Regions from separate parts of the Mycobacterium kokjensenii genome, predicted to be linked through region 1. Evidence: riboswitches for the same ligand, from Rfam matches in the RefSeq annotation. Region 1 holds a riboswitch; the other holds the start of a gene.
What was found. A riboswitch is a leader RNA that binds a small molecule or an ion and turns the genes downstream of it on or off. The one in region 1 is predicted to bind S-adenosylmethionine.
Positions count from the first base shown of each region.

Region 2: it holds a riboswitch for S-adenosylmethionine, as region 1 does, so the genes downstream of both, RCP38_RS14650 (bifunctional o-acetylhomoserine/o-acetylserine sulfhydrylase) here and RCP38_RS02815 (ADP-ribosylglycohydrolase family protein) in region 1, are expected to answer to the same signal.

Region 1 is NZ_OY726394.1:602,978-610,144, reverse strand. It holds gene RCP38_RS02830 (ribbon-helix-helix domain-containing protein) at 1-243, opposite strand, end outside; gene RCP38_RS02825 (metallophosphoesterase) at 373-1,386, opposite strand; gene RCP38_RS02820 (hypothetical protein) at 1,421-1,831, opposite strand; gene RCP38_RS02815 (ADP-ribosylglycohydrolase family protein) at 1,828-3,129, opposite strand; SAM riboswitch class IV at 3,163-3,275, opposite strand; SAM riboswitch class IV at 3,392-3,506, shown strand; gene RCP38_RS02810 (hypothetical protein) at 3,650-3,853, shown strand; gene RCP38_RS02805 (chymotrypsin family serine protease) at 3,876-4,670, shown strand; gene RCP38_RS02800 (hypothetical protein) at 4,748-5,188, shown strand; gene RCP38_RS02795 (tetratricopeptide repeat protein) at 5,226-6,260, shown strand; gene RCP38_RS02790 (IS1096 element passenger TnpR family protein) at 6,257-6,475, shown strand; gene RCP38_RS02785 (hypothetical protein) at 6,468-6,632, shown strand.
Region 2 is NZ_OY726394.1:3,123,491-3,130,657, reverse strand. It holds gene RCP38_RS14670 (DUF732 domain-containing protein) at 1-95, opposite strand, end outside; gene RCP38_RS14665 (PE-PPE domain-containing protein) at 455-1,957, shown strand; gene RCP38_RS14660 (class I SAM-dependent methyltransferase) at 2,061-2,807, opposite strand; gene metX (homoserine O-acetyltransferase MetX) at 2,804-3,937, opposite strand; gene RCP38_RS14650 (bifunctional o-acetylhomoserine/o-acetylserine sulfhydrylase) at 3,949-5,289, opposite strand; SAM riboswitch class IV at 5,423-5,543, opposite strand; gene RCP38_RS14645 (NADP-dependent isocitrate dehydrogenase) at 5,688-7,167, shown strand, end outside.

The sequences.
Region 1 (7,167 bases):
GCGGCCACGCAACGCTTCAAGTTCGAGCTTCAGCTCAGACGGTTCGGGAAGCTCCATGTCTACGGCACCAAGAATGTGTTGACCTGCCGCTTTGCGGCGATCATTAGCTCCCGCGAGGCTGCGATCAATCGCCTCGCGCACTACCGTCGCAACGGAGACACCTCGCTCACGCGCGGCCGCCGTGATGCGGCGGTGACGCTCATCGTCCAGCAGGATCTGAAGCCGATGCTCCAATATGGACATGCACATACATTAGCATGTGCATGCTATGTCCGGCTGACATCACTCCTGCCTCAGCCGTAGCGTCACAGCGGGCATGTGTTCTGTGGAAATCGGATAGCACCGGTGATATCAGCGTGACCGGATGCGTGGTCAGCGGCCCAATTGCACATAGTTTCCGGGGTTGATCGCGGACTCCCCCGACCACTGGTAGGCAGTCAGGGCGCCACCTTTGTCCTTGTTGACCGCGCTGAAGTCCACGCAGGCGGTGCGCGCGGTCCAGTCGACCAAGTGCTCGGGCTCGCCCGTGCGCCAGTAGTGGCCGTAGAACACCGGGACGGTGCCGGTGTAGACGTAGGACTGGGTGACCCCCTTGGGCTCCGCATCTGGAAGATTCGGGTAGGGATGACCGCAGTGGGCCGATTTCACCGCCCCCATCTCGGCGATCTGACGCAGAGTGCGCGCTTCACTGTCCCACCACCGGATGCGTGCCCGACGGCGAACGTCGCCGCCCTTGTCCACGTAGGGGGGCTGGCCGTGTTCGACCAGGCTGATCTCCGGGCCTTTGAGCAGGTTCTCGATTGCGCGGTACAGCCGATGATCTTCGTCGGTGGCGTCCACCAAGTGTGCGGTCTCGCCGAAGGGCACGTCGGTTCCGCAGTGCTGCAGCACGTCGGTGATCGACTCGTCGTGCCAACAGGCGTGCACCACCCGCAGGCCGGCCAAGTCGAGCCAGAGCGGCATGGTGGCAAACCAGTCCAGGTAGTGACGCTGCTGCTTCGCGGTCAGCTGGTCGAGGAAGGCCCGGTGCTGCCGGGCGTTCTGTTCGGACTTCGGGTGGTCCGGATCATCGTGCGGACGCCGATACTTCCCACTACCTTCCGGCCATTCGGTGTGGTAGGCCAGCGCGTTGAATTCGTGGTTGCCCATGACGATCTGGGCGCTGCCGGCCTCCACCATGGCTTTGGCGATTTCCAGCACGCGCAGCTGTCCGGGGCCGCGGTCGATCAGGTCACCGACGAAGATCACCTGCCGTTCCGGATGCCGGTATTCGCCTGCGCCGGAGGCTTTCCGGTAATCCAGTCGGGTCAGAAGCGCTTCGAGGTCGTCGGCGCAGCCGTGGACGTCGCCGATGATGTCGTAGCCCTGCACGGTGGAATCTGCCACTGAGGACCTCCCTTTCTCCTGCCTCTGGATTGTTTCAGTCGGTACCGACATGTCTTCTGGCCCCGTCGCGGATCTCGCCGCCGGAGGCTTCGTGGCGCCACACTAAGTCGAGTGCGTCAGGCGGCGCGGTACGCGGCCCCAGGTAGTGGCACCGCAGGCATCCAGGACGATCGCCCAGCACGACGCCGGGATGCTGGGACGGCCAGTGCTCCGGATCCGGTCCGTAGACGGATTCGTATGTCAGGCGGTGGTATTCGCGACGATTCCAGTAGCCGCGGGCAACGTTTACCGCGGTCGACGAGAGTTTCCACTGGGTAAAGCCCGTCACCAGTCGCTCGGTACCGGCTTCCCAGCCGAAGATCGCATCCCAGTACGGGCCCCAGGTGTTCGGGGCGTGCTTTGAGAACCGAATGGCGGGTTGCAGTCGCTCTGGTCCTCGGCTCATGCCGCACCCGCCAGGCGATACAGTGCCGCGCGTACCTCGTCGTCCAGATCGACGGGGCGCCGCAACGCCTCGACCACGTCGCGAAGTGCGTCTTCGATCCCGATGCCTCGCCGGCGTGCCCCGTACAACGCGCCGACGGCTACCGCATGGCCGGTGCCGAGCAGTGCGTGCACGAACACGGCCCGGCCGTCGGCCCGAAGGCGTTCGAGGACACGCACCGTATCGAGTAGCCCGAAATCCACGTTGACGGTGTCACCACCGAAATCCGCCGGTCGCACGTCGAGCGTGATGACTCCGTAGCACGGATCGGGGTCACCCGCTTCGGACAAGGTCACCACCACGTCGAGGCCCGGGCGCAGAAGCGATGTCACCCGCGCATACGGGCTGACGCCGCCGATCCAGAGGTCATCGTCGTGGGGATGCCGGCTCCCTTCCAGCTGAACCTTGTTCACCGAGGTGTCGTTCCGCCGCTCGGCTCCCGCCCACCCGATGATCGTGTCGGCCAAGGCGTCCAGGCTGTGGGCACGTATGCCGGGCCAGCCGCGCAGCGTCAGCCGCCAGTCTCCGGGGACCGCCGAGGCACCGTAGACCGCACCGAGCAGACCGCCGATGATCGCGGCCTCCTCAGTCGATGCGCCGTCACGCACCGCCGCCTGCACCGCGTTCCGCAGGTGATCGACGCGGAACACCCCGTTGGCGGGATCATCGTCGGGGATCGGGGTGTGCACGATCGTCGACAACGCGCGCGGCAACGCACCCCGGCTCTCACCGTTCGCGGCGCACGCCGACGGGTCATGGCGTTCGGCTTCATCGAATCGGTTCGACCACAACCGTTGTCGGGATGATTCCAGTAGTTGCAGGCCCGCCCGGATATCGAGTTCTCTGGTCAGAATCGCATGGCGAATCGCGGCGCACCACAGCACCGCGGAGTCGGAGACGTCGGGATCGTGCTGGATCAGTGCGGCAATCGGCCGGACCACGCCGGCAAGTTCGGCGGCGTCGCCGAGGCAAGCCAATGCCGCCGGCGCGGCCGGTATCACCGAAGTGGTCCGATCCCCGCCGCCGGCGGATCCTCGCCACCAATCCCAGCGCGCGGCAATGCGTTCGCGAGTTCCTTTCTCGCGCACGTCCGCGCCAGCCGCTAGCAACTCGGCGACCGGAATCACCCTGGCCGTGCCGCCTGCCCACGCCCCACCGTTCGCGGCGGCCAGCGCCTCGCCTGCTGCGGCGCCGAGCAGGCCGCCGCGGGCGCGGTCACGTCGAATCGTGGTCAAAGGCGTAGATCTGGTGTTGCCCATTGCATTACTCCTGAATGCCCGGGCCTCATCGAAGAGGCGCTCTTGCCGGACACCGGTCGGTGTCGGCCGCTTCGTCATCCGAGCCACCCACGAGCGTGGGGTTGGCGTGCCATCCAGTCGGAGCTTGTCGACGGCAACTCGTGAAGCAGATTCAGTATACCGGAGGCCGCCGACGAGCAGACGACCGGGTCGGATCACCTACTGCCCCAGCCTGATCCGTCGACACCGGAACGTGTCGTACCCCCGATCTATCATGTAAGTGGCTCAAGAGAGGACAGCAGATCGGGTACCTGGCCCGCTGTCACGGCAACCGCGCCCCACCGCACGGTGCCCCAGGGGAAGAGCCGGCACACCGACCGGGTGTGCAAGCGGTGTCCGCCCGAACGTGGCGAAACCAGAACGGCACGACATGCGCAGCGACGGCTGTCTCCCCGCGCCTCCGCCGGCCTCGCCCACTGCGGTAGCGAACCTCCGCCGCCGCTCGCGGCCCGTTGTCCGCTGTTCAGAAAGGAGCAATCACGTGCTGAAGAAACTCCGCGACCGGATCAGCTTCCTGCTGGCCAGATACGCAAACGCGATCATGGGCCTCTACATCGCGATGGCGTGGGTCCACGTGATCGTCTGGAAGGTACTGCTCTCGCTGTGGATCATCATGATCGTGTTACTGGTCCCCATCCTCTGCGTCCAGGTAATCCAAGCGCTGCTCGGCATCAGCGGGATCTGAGCGGGCCGCTACCCTGACGACGGTGACCGGAGGAAGCCGCTGGCAGACCGCCAAGACCGTGGCGTGGCGGATCGGGATCGCCGTGGTGGTGGCCGCGATCTTCGCCGGCCTGGTGCACGTCAATCGCACCCACCCGATGCATTCCCAGGCGACCATCCCCTCGGCGGACGCGATCGGGCCCGGTATCGGCATCAGCGTCGTCTCCGACGGCCAACCGGAGACCAAGATCTGCACCGCCGGGTTCCTGGTGCGCACCCGTGATGACCGGCCCGCGCTGCTGACCGCCGGGCACTGCAACCCCGACGGCGGTGCCGGACAGGTCGACATCCGCCACGGCGGGGTATGGGCGTTTCGCACCATCGGCGCGTTCACCGAGACCGTGCACGACGGCAGCACCTGGGACGACTACGACATCGGGCTGATCAGCATCGACGATCCGGGCAAGATCCCGTTGACCTCGATGGTCGACGGACATCCGGTGGTCGGTGTCGCCGAGCACGTCGACGTCGGTGATGTGCTGTGTCACTACGGGATCCGCAGCGGAGGTCCGGTATGCGGGCCGGTGGTGGCCAGCGAGGCCAACAAGGTCCGCTTCGAGGCCGGCGGCACCTGCGGGGATTCCGGTGGGCCCACCTACCGGCTGCGCGAGGACGGTACCGCCGAGGCGGTCGGCATCTATATCGCGGTCTCCGACGGCACTTACTCGGAACCCAAGTGCGAAGACCCGCACCCGTTCTCGATCGCCCAGACCATTACGCCGTGGTTGGCGGCGTGGGATCTGACGTTGGACACCAGCACCGGGCGGGTATCGGGCTGATAACGTGTCGGCGCCGCCGATAGCGGTGCGGAGATAACGCTCGTAACCTGGGGAGATAACCCTAGGAGGGCAGAACAATGGCTACCTCGGTTCTATCTCCCACCACCGCCGTGCAGGACCGCACCCGGATGTTCGCGCGCGTGCTCGGCCCGTTACTGGTGATCCTCACCGCCTCGGCGATCTTCCGTGCCCCGCAGGTCTGGGAGCGCGCCTCGGAGTCCGGCACCGATCCGTTGTTGCTGTGGGTCGCCGGGGCGTTCACGCTGCTGGCCGGTCTGGTCGTGGTCGCGTTTCACCCGTACTGGCGGGGCCCGGCGGCGCTCTTCGTCTCGGTGACGGGCTGGATCACCGCCCTGAAGGGGTTCGCGTTGAGTGTGTTCCCCGACGCCGGGATGTCGACTGCCAACATCGCCATGCACGCCGAGGGCTGGGCGCGCGCCGCCTACGTGCTGTTCGCCCTGATCGGGCTGTATCTGACCTATGTCGGGTGGGCGCCGCAGCGCGATCAGGGGCGGTAGGCGGCGGCGCCCACCCCCATACGGCAGGATGACGGCCATGGCGAATCCATGGGCGCAGCTGGAACAGGAACTGTTTGACGCGGCGACCGCCGAACCCCGCGACAACCAACGTTTCGTCACCGCCTTGGAACAGGCGGTTCAGGCCTGCCACACCGACAAGCGCGCCGCGAAGCATTTCGAGCTCGGCGAGCTGTACCTGTACCTCAGCGAGGAATACCAGGCGTTGGACCGCTACGACGACGCGCTGGTGGCCGCCGACCGGGCCGTCGAGACCGGGTTGGAACTGACACCCGACGCACGGTGCCTGCGCGCGGAGATCCTGATGCGCACCGGCCGCATCGCCGAAGCCGAGCCGATCTGGGCGGCAGTGCTCGCCGATACCCCCGATGACGTATGGCTGTACAACAATGCCGGGCTGGAGTACGCCGAGACCGGTGACCACGTCACCGCACTGGACTGGTTGACCAAGGGCCTGCAACTGGCGCTGGCCACCGGTGACCCCGAGGGCGCAGCCGACCAGCTGTACGAACTGCGCCAGGAGAGTCTGGAACACCTCGGCCAGTCCGCCGACGAGTTGCAGCAGCAGGCGGAGGAGTTTCTCGACGCGCTCGAGCAGGACCATCCGGAGTGGCCGATGCCGGCGGAGGACTCCCCGATCGACCCGTTCGACAAGATGGTGCTCGCCTGGCTGCCGACCGGCGACTACGACGACGCACTGGCGGCATGGCCGGAGTTTGCGGCCACCGAGTTGATGGCCGAATCGGCGGGGCCGCTACCCCATTCGACGTACTGCGTCGCGCTGCAGCAGCGGCTCGAGGAGCTGTCCGAAGCGGGATTTCCCACCCTGGTGATCGCGCCGGTGTCGGTGGCGGCGTTCACCGCCTGGTGTGCCGAAGCTGACCGGGACCCCGACTCCGCTGAGTCACGTATCGGATACGCCGAGCACCTGGCGATCACCGATGCCGCCTCGCTGATCGCCTGGCCGCCGGGCCGGAACTATCCGTGCTGGTGCGGTTCGGGACGCAAATACAAGAAGTGCTGTGCGGCACCGGGAGCGATGGCTGCAGTGTGATCACCGCTCGGCTGCAGGTGGTGCTGCGCGACGTCGAGCCGAAGGTGCTCCGGGTGTTCGACGTGCCGTCGACGGCCACCTTGCCCGAGCTACACGATCTGCTGCAGGCCGGCATCGGCTGGACGGACTCGCACCTGCACCAATTCGTCACCGCCGACGCCACGTACGGCATGGTGATCCCCGACGAAGAAGGTGTGGCCCGAAGATATGCGTGACGAGGCCGGTGCCCGGCTGGCAGACCTGGCGCCCGGCTTCGAATACCACTATGACTTCGGCGACGGCTGGATCCACGATGTAGAGATTCTGCGCCGCGGCTGCCAGAATGCTGGAATGCAGAAGCGAGTGTCGAGATGCAACGCATTGAGATGTTGAGTCGGTTGATCAAGACAGCCGAAGCGTGCGACACGTTTGGGATGCAAACCTGGTCTGAACGCCAGAAAGAGTGGGGACCTCGCATACCTGGCTCATCGGTCCTCGATGAAGAGTTCCTCACCAAAAAATTGCTGCGCGGCACAGACGCGAACCAGAAAGGAGTCCCGCAGTACCAATTCACCCGCAAGGAGGAAGCGACTACTGGAGCCGACTGGGAATGGTGGATCGGCGGAGGGACGCGGTGGCGATGCCTGCGGTTCCAGGCGAAACCCGAAACCCGAAACGCAGAACGACACTCCACGCTATAGCGAGCTTCTGCATCCTCACTCAACGGGGCAACAGATGAAGAATCTGCTAGCGGAAGCCGCTAAGGGCCATGATGCGTTGGCGCGACCCGGGCACGAAGTGCATCCGTACTACTGCTTTTACAACGGCTGGAACCCACCAGACACGCCGCCATGGCGAGGATCACGATCACATGTTGCACAAGCAAGCCTCGTTCGCTACCTACTTACGGGCAGCGCGCCCCGTTGGT
Region 2 (7,167 bases), 1.8 Mb from region 1:
TCGACCGGACTCGCCTGCGCCGGTGCGACGAATCCCGCGGTGGCCAGCAGTGCGGCCGCCGTTGCGCAGCCCGCGTCGACCAAGAATTTCCCCATGCGTCCCCCTCGTCGTCGTCCGGTGCCCCGAAGATCTCCGAAGGCCACCGCACGTCCCCGTTGAAATTCTGCATCAAAGCGGTAACGCCGACGAGTCCATCGGGTCACGGTTTGCCTACGGGGTTCCGGAGTGGACCGGCGACGCGGGCCCCCGATCGGAGTCCACCATCAACTGGTTTCGCCGCCCGATCCGAATCATCAGTCGCATTATGAGCGTGCAAGCCGGAAGAATGCCCCGAACAATGGAAATTTATACAGTCAAAAGTTTGAAATATTCATACGTGTTTCAGGTTTTTGTAATGTTATAGATAGGCTTAGGCAAGCAATAAGCAGTTCTGCGTTCGCTGCCGGAGGTCGTCGTGAAGGTAAGCCCCACGTTCCGTTCGTTGAGCACTGCCGCGGTGGCCGTCTCCGGTGCCGCAGCTCTGGTCGCTTCGCCGATCCTGGTGCCCGGATCGGTGTCCCCATCGCCGACGGTGACCGCCGACGTGGCACTGATGGACAACGTTGCCCTGATCATGGGCGGCAGCGGTACGCCGATCCCGGGAGCGTTGGACTTCGCCTGGGCCGAGCGTTACCTCGGGCACCTCGGATACGGCGACTACACCATGCACGGCGTCTTCACCCCGGAAGGCCTGTACCCGGGCACCGGGGTCAAGAGCCTGCCGCTGGACGTCTCGGTGGACCAGGGTGTGCGGATTCTCGACCAGACGATCCTCGACCACATCCAGGCCGGCGACAAGGTGGTGGCCTACGGCGTCTCGCAGAGCGCGGTGCTGGCCTCGCTGACCATGAACGACCTGGCCGCGCTCGGCGCCGGCGCACCCGACGTCGACCAGTTGTCGTTCGTGCTGCTGGCCAACGAGATGTTCCCCAACGGCGGCCTGCTGTCCCGTTTCGCGCTCCCGGACGTCCCGCTCTACATCCCGTCCCTGGGCATCGACTTCTACGGGGGCACGCCGGGCGACACCCCGTATGCGACCGACATCTACATCGCCGAATACGACGGGTTCGCCGACTTCCCGCGGTACCCGCTCAACTTCCTGTCGACGCTGAACGCCGTGTTGGGCATCGCGATGGTGCACGGTCCCGGCTACTCCAAAGACGGTGCCATCGACTCCGCGGAACTGCTGCTGGGCTCCACCAACTACGACGGGCCGCTGGAGCTTCCCGAGGGCGTCTCGGCCGCGGCGAACACCGACTACTACGTGATCCCCACCGAGACGCTGCCGCTGCTGCAGATGCTGCTGGGCATCCCGGTGATCGGACAGCCCCTCTATGACCTGCTGGAGCCGGTCACCAGGATTCTGGTCGACCTCGGCTACGGCAACGTCGACACCTATGTCGACGGGGAGCTGACCCACGGCGGCTGGGACATGGGTCCGGCGAACCTGACCACCCCGTTCGGGGTGTTCCCCGAGGACATCGATGTGATGGAGCTGCTGACCTCACTGGGGCAGGGACTGCAGCACGGGGTCAACGCCTTCATCTACGACCTCGGGCACCTGTCGTTCGGCGACGTCTCCGAGGCGGCCGGTTCGCTGACCGACTTCGCGTTGCCCAGCCTCCTCGACGTCGTCAACACGATCTCCGGTGCGGCCGCCACGATGTATTCGGTGCTGCTGCCGACGGCCGACATCATCAACGCCCTGCTGACCACCATGCCCGCCTACAACGTGAGCGTCTTCTTCGACTCGCTGATGGGCGACGACGACCTGCTGACCAATCTGGTGAACGCGATCGGGCTGCCCATCGCCGCCGACGTCGGGTTGGTGACCACCGCGATCGGGTTCCAGTTGTTGAGCGTCGGCGCGGCGCTGCAGTCGATCGTGGGCGACTTCACCGACCTGTTCAGCGCCTAAGCCCCGCCGGCCGGCCCGATGTGCGGTGAGCGTGCGGGTCTGCACGGCGACGCGCCGTGAATTCTGTACAACCGCGCACGCTCGTCCGCGGGGAACGCGGCCCTCAGCTCAACGTGGCCCGCATGCACACGGTGACGTAGGGCATCGACAGTCCCGCCGCGCCGGCCAGTGCGGGATGGGTGGCCAGCAGTGTGCGGACCCGGTCCAGCGTCTTGGTGCGCACCGCGTCCGGCGAGGTGATGCAGTAACTACGCGAGGCGACCAGGTCGAGCAGTGCCTGCGGCGTCAGATAATTGGTCCACTCCACCTGGTGGCTCTCGATCTCGCCGAACGGCGCGGGCAGGTGCACACCGGCCTCCACCACGTCACGGGCGTCCTCGCGGCCGATGATGTTGCCGAGTTCCTTGACCCAGCCCAGACGTTCGTCGCGGGTGTTCCAGACCAAGCCCAGCCGACCGCCCGGGCGCAGTACCCGCACCAGCTCGGGGATGGCCCGGGTGGCATCGAACCAATGCCAGGCCTGGGCCACCAGGACCGCGTCGACACTGTTGTCCGGCAGGGGGATCTGTTCGGCGGAACCGAGCAGCGCCGGGGTGCCGGGCAACGCGGTGGCCAGCACTTCGAGCATTTCCGCGATCGGATCCACGGCCACCACGTCCAGGCCCCGCTCCACCAGGCGTGCGGTGAGCTTGCCGGTGCCGGCGCCCAGGTCGAGGACATCGCGGGCCCCCGGCGGCAACAGCCAGTCGATGGCGTCCGGGGGATAGGACGGCCGGCCCCGTTCGTAGGCGGCGGCCTGCGAGCCGAACGACAGCGAGCGGTCGCGGCGTCCCTGCCCGGCCGGGCTCATCGCCGCTGCGCGCTTTCGGCCAGGGCGAGCGTCCTGCGGATCAGCTCGCCGACCGGCTCGGTCTCCAACAGGAAGCCGTCGTGCCCGTTCACCGAGTCGATGACGTCCAGCCCCGCACAGCCCGGCAGCGACTCGGCCAGTTCCGCCTGCAGCCGCAGCGGGTAGAGCCGGTCGGAGGTGATTCCGGCGACCACCGCGGGCACCGGGCAGCCCTGTAGCGCCGCGGCGACCCCGCCGCGGCCGCGCCCGACATCGAAGCCGGACAGCGCGTCGGTCAGGGCTACGTAGCTGCCGGCATCGAACCTCGACACCAGCTTGTCGCCGTGATGCTGCAGGTAGCTCTCCACGGCGTAGCGGCCCCCGGCGGCCGGATCCTCGCCGTCCTGGGAGTCGTTGGCGAACCGGCGGTCCAGTTCGGTCTCGCCCCGGTAGGTCAGGTGCGCGATGCGCCGGGCCAGCGCCAACCCGGCGTCGGGGTGACGGCCGGTGCCGTGATAGTCGCCGCCCTGCCAGTTCGGGTCGGCTTTGATGGCCGCGACCTGCGTGCTCTGGGTGCCGATCTGGTCGGCGGTCGCGCGGGCGCCGACGGCCAGCAGCAGCCCGGCGCCGACCCGGTCGGGGTGGCCGACCATCCACTCCAGGCCCCTGGCGCCCCCCATCGAGCCGCCCAGCACCGCGGCCACCTCGGTGATACCGAGTGCGGCCAGCGCGGCGATGTCGGCTTCCACCTGGTCGCGAATCGAGATCGCCGGAAACCGCGAGCCCCACGGCTTGCCGTCGCGGGCCAGCGATGCCGGGCCGGTGGAGCCGCAGCAGCCGCCCAGGGCGTTGGTGGCCACCGCGCACCAGCGGTCGGTGTCGATCGGGGCGCCGGGCCCGATGATCCCGTCCCACCAGCCCGGGGTCGGATGCCCGGGGCCGGCGGGACCGGCGACATGGGAGTCCCCGGTGAGTGCGTGCAGCACCATGACGACGTTGTCGCGCCGGGGCGACAACTCGCCCCAGCGCTGCACCGCGATGTGTACGTCGTCGAGTACCGCGCCGCTCTCCAACACCAGCGGCCCGATGCCGACCACGCCGGTCTCTCCCACGGCGGGCAGCGCCTGCCTGGATACGTCGGAGATCGTCACCGGGACTCGCCTCAACGAGCCGCCAGCGCCGACGAGTCGCCGAGCTTGGCCGCGGCCGCGGCGAAGCCGAGCTCCAGGTCCGCCAGGATGTCGTCGATGCCCTCGATGCCGACCGCGAGCCGCACCAGGCCCGGGGTGACGCCGCTGGCCAGCTGCTCTTCGGCGCTGAGCTGGCCGTGTGTCGTCGAGGCCGGGTGGATCACCAGCGACCGCACGTCACCGATGTTGGCGACGTGGCTGTGCAGCTGCAGTGCGTCGACGAACGCCCGGCCCGCCTCGATACCGCCGGCGAGCTCGAAGGACAGCACCCCGCCGACGCCCTTGGGCGCCAGTTGCTTGGCCAGGCCGTGCCAGGGCGAACTGGGCAGCCCGGCGTAGTTGACGCTGAGCACGTCCTCGCGGGCTTCCAGGAACTCCGCGACCCGCTGGGCGTTGGCGACGTGCCGCTCCACCCGCAGGCTCAACGTCTCCAGGCCCTGGGCGATCAGGAAGGCGTTGAACGGCGAGACGGCCGCACCCAGGTCGCGCAGCAACTGCACGCGGGCCTTCAACGCGAACGCCGGTGCGCCCAGGTCGGCGAAGACCGCCCCGTGGTAGCTCGGGTCGGGGGTGGTGAAGCCCGGGTGGCGGCCCTGGGTCCAATCGAAGTTCCCGCCGTCGACGATCACGCCCGCGATCGTCGAGCCGTGCCCGCCCAGGTACTTGGTGGCCGAGTGCACCACGATGTCGGCGCCGTGGGCCAGCGGCTGGATCAGGTAGGGGGTGGCGACGGTGTTGTCGACGATCAGCGGGATGCCGTTGTCGTGGGCCACTCCCGACACACCCGGGATGTCCAGCACGTCGATCTTCGGGTTGGAGATCGTCTCGGCGAAGAACGCCTTGGTGTTCGGTCGCACCGCCGCCCGCCACGACTCCAGGTCATCGGGGTCTTCGACGAAGGTGGTCTCGATGCCCAGTTTGGTCAGCGAGTAGTGCAGCATGTTGTAGGTGCCGCCGTAGAGGCGCGGGCTGGACACGATGTGGTCACCGGTGCCGGCGAGGTTGAGGATCGCGTACGTCGCCGCAGCGGAACCGGATGCCAGCAGCAACGCCGCGACCCCACCCTCGAGGGCGGCGATGCGCTGCTCGACGACATCGTTGGTCGGGTTCATGATCCGGGTGTAGATGTTGCCCGGAACCTCCAGGCCGAACAGCTTGGCCGCGTGATCGGTGTTGTCGAACGTGTAGGAGGTGGTCTGGTAGATCGGCAGCGCGCGGGAGTTGGTCGCGGCGTCGGGGGTCTGCCCGGCGTGGACCTGCTTCGTCTCGAAGGACCAGCGTGCCGTCGGGTCGGAGGTGTTCTCGGCGGTCATGTGGGTAAAGGCTTCCTCGGTAGTGGTTGTCGCTGGAATATCACGTGGGTTCAGCGACAACAGCCACCGACGAGCGGCCGCAATGAGGCACGCATCAGGTTCCCCTGTTCTACTCGGGGGGCCCGTTGTGGCGGACCCGCGCTTGCCGCGTAGCCGATAGGTGGCTACTCAACCCGGTCATCACCCGGGGCACCCCACCGCGGTTGGAGGGTTGCCGGCCAGCAAGCCGGGGCTTCGCGCTGACACTCATGACCGTCAGGAAGCCTATCGCATCTTTCGGGACCGTCGCCACAGGCTCACCGGCGGCGGGTGCGCGGGTGAGGTACGCGATACTGATGCGGCTGTGTACCACGCAGCACAAAACGTTCGTTTCAGAACCTGACGCCGGGAGAACAGCCATGTGCGCCGACAAGCCGACCATCATCTACACGTTGACCGACGAGGCGCCGCTGCTGGCGACGTACTCCTTCCTGCCGATCGTGCAGGCCTTCACCGGCCCCGCGGGTATCGACGTCACGCCCAGCGACATCTCCGTGGCGGCCCGCATCCTGGCCGCGTTCCCCGACTACCTGACCGAGTCGCAGCGGGTCCCCGACAACCTCGCCGAACTGGGTCGGCTCACGCAACTGTCGGACACCACCATCATCAAGCTGCCCAACATCAGTGCGTCGGTGCCGCAGTTGGTCGCCGCCATCAAGGAGCTGCAGGACAAGGGGTTCAAGGTTCCCGACTACCCGGAGGACCCGAAGACCGAGCAGGAAAAGGACATCCGCGACCGTTACGCCAAGTGCCTGGGTAGCGCGGTGAACCCTGTTCTGCGGGAAGGGAACTCGGACCGTCGTGCGCCCAAGGCGGTCAAGGAGTATGCGCGTAAGCACCCGCACAGCATGGGTGCGTGGTCGATGGCGTCGCGCACGCACGTGGCCACGATGCGCCACGGCGACTTCTACCACGGCGAGAAGTCGATGACTCTCGACCGCGATCGCGACGTCAAGATGGAGCTGAAGACCCGCAGCGGCAAGACGATCGTCCTCAAGGAGAAGGTGGCGCTGCTCGACGGCGACGTCATCGACTCGATGTTCATGAGCGTCAAGGCGCTGCGCGAGTTCTACGAGGAGCAGATGGAGGACGCCCGCAAAACCGGGGTGATGTTCTCGCTGCACGTCAAGGCCACCATGATGAAGGTCAGTCACCCCATCGTGTTCGGCCACGCCATCAAGGTCTTCTACAAGGACGCGTTCGCCAAGCACCAGGAACTCTTCGACGAGTTGGGCGTCAACGTCAACAACGGTCTGTCCGACCTCTACGGCAAGATCGAGACGCTGCCGGCGTCCAAGCGTGAAGAGGTCATCGAAGACCTGCACGCCTGCCACGAGCACCGTCCCGAGCTGGCGATGGTGGACTCGGCCAACGGCATCTCCAACTTCCACTCGCCGTCGGACGTGATCGTCGACGCGTCGATGCCGGCGATGATCCGTGCCGGCGGCAAGATGTACGGCGCCGACGGCCGCCAGAAGGACACCAAGGCGGTCAACCCCGAGTCGACGTTCGCGCGGATCTACCAGGAGATCATCAACTTCTGCAAGACCAACGGGCAGTTCGACCCGGCCACCATGGGCACCGTCCCCAACGTCGGCCTGATGGCACAGAAGGCCGAGGAGTACGGCAGCCACGACAAGACGTTCGAGATCCCCGAGGACGGTGTCGCCGACATCGTGGACCTGGCCACCGGGGAGGTGCTGCTGAGCCAGAACGTCGAAGCCGGTGACATCTGGCGGATGCCGGTGGTGCGCGACGCGCCGATCCGCGACTGGGTGAAGCTGGCCGTCAATCGCGCGCGGGTCTCGGGCATGCCGGTGGTGTTCTGGCTCGACGACG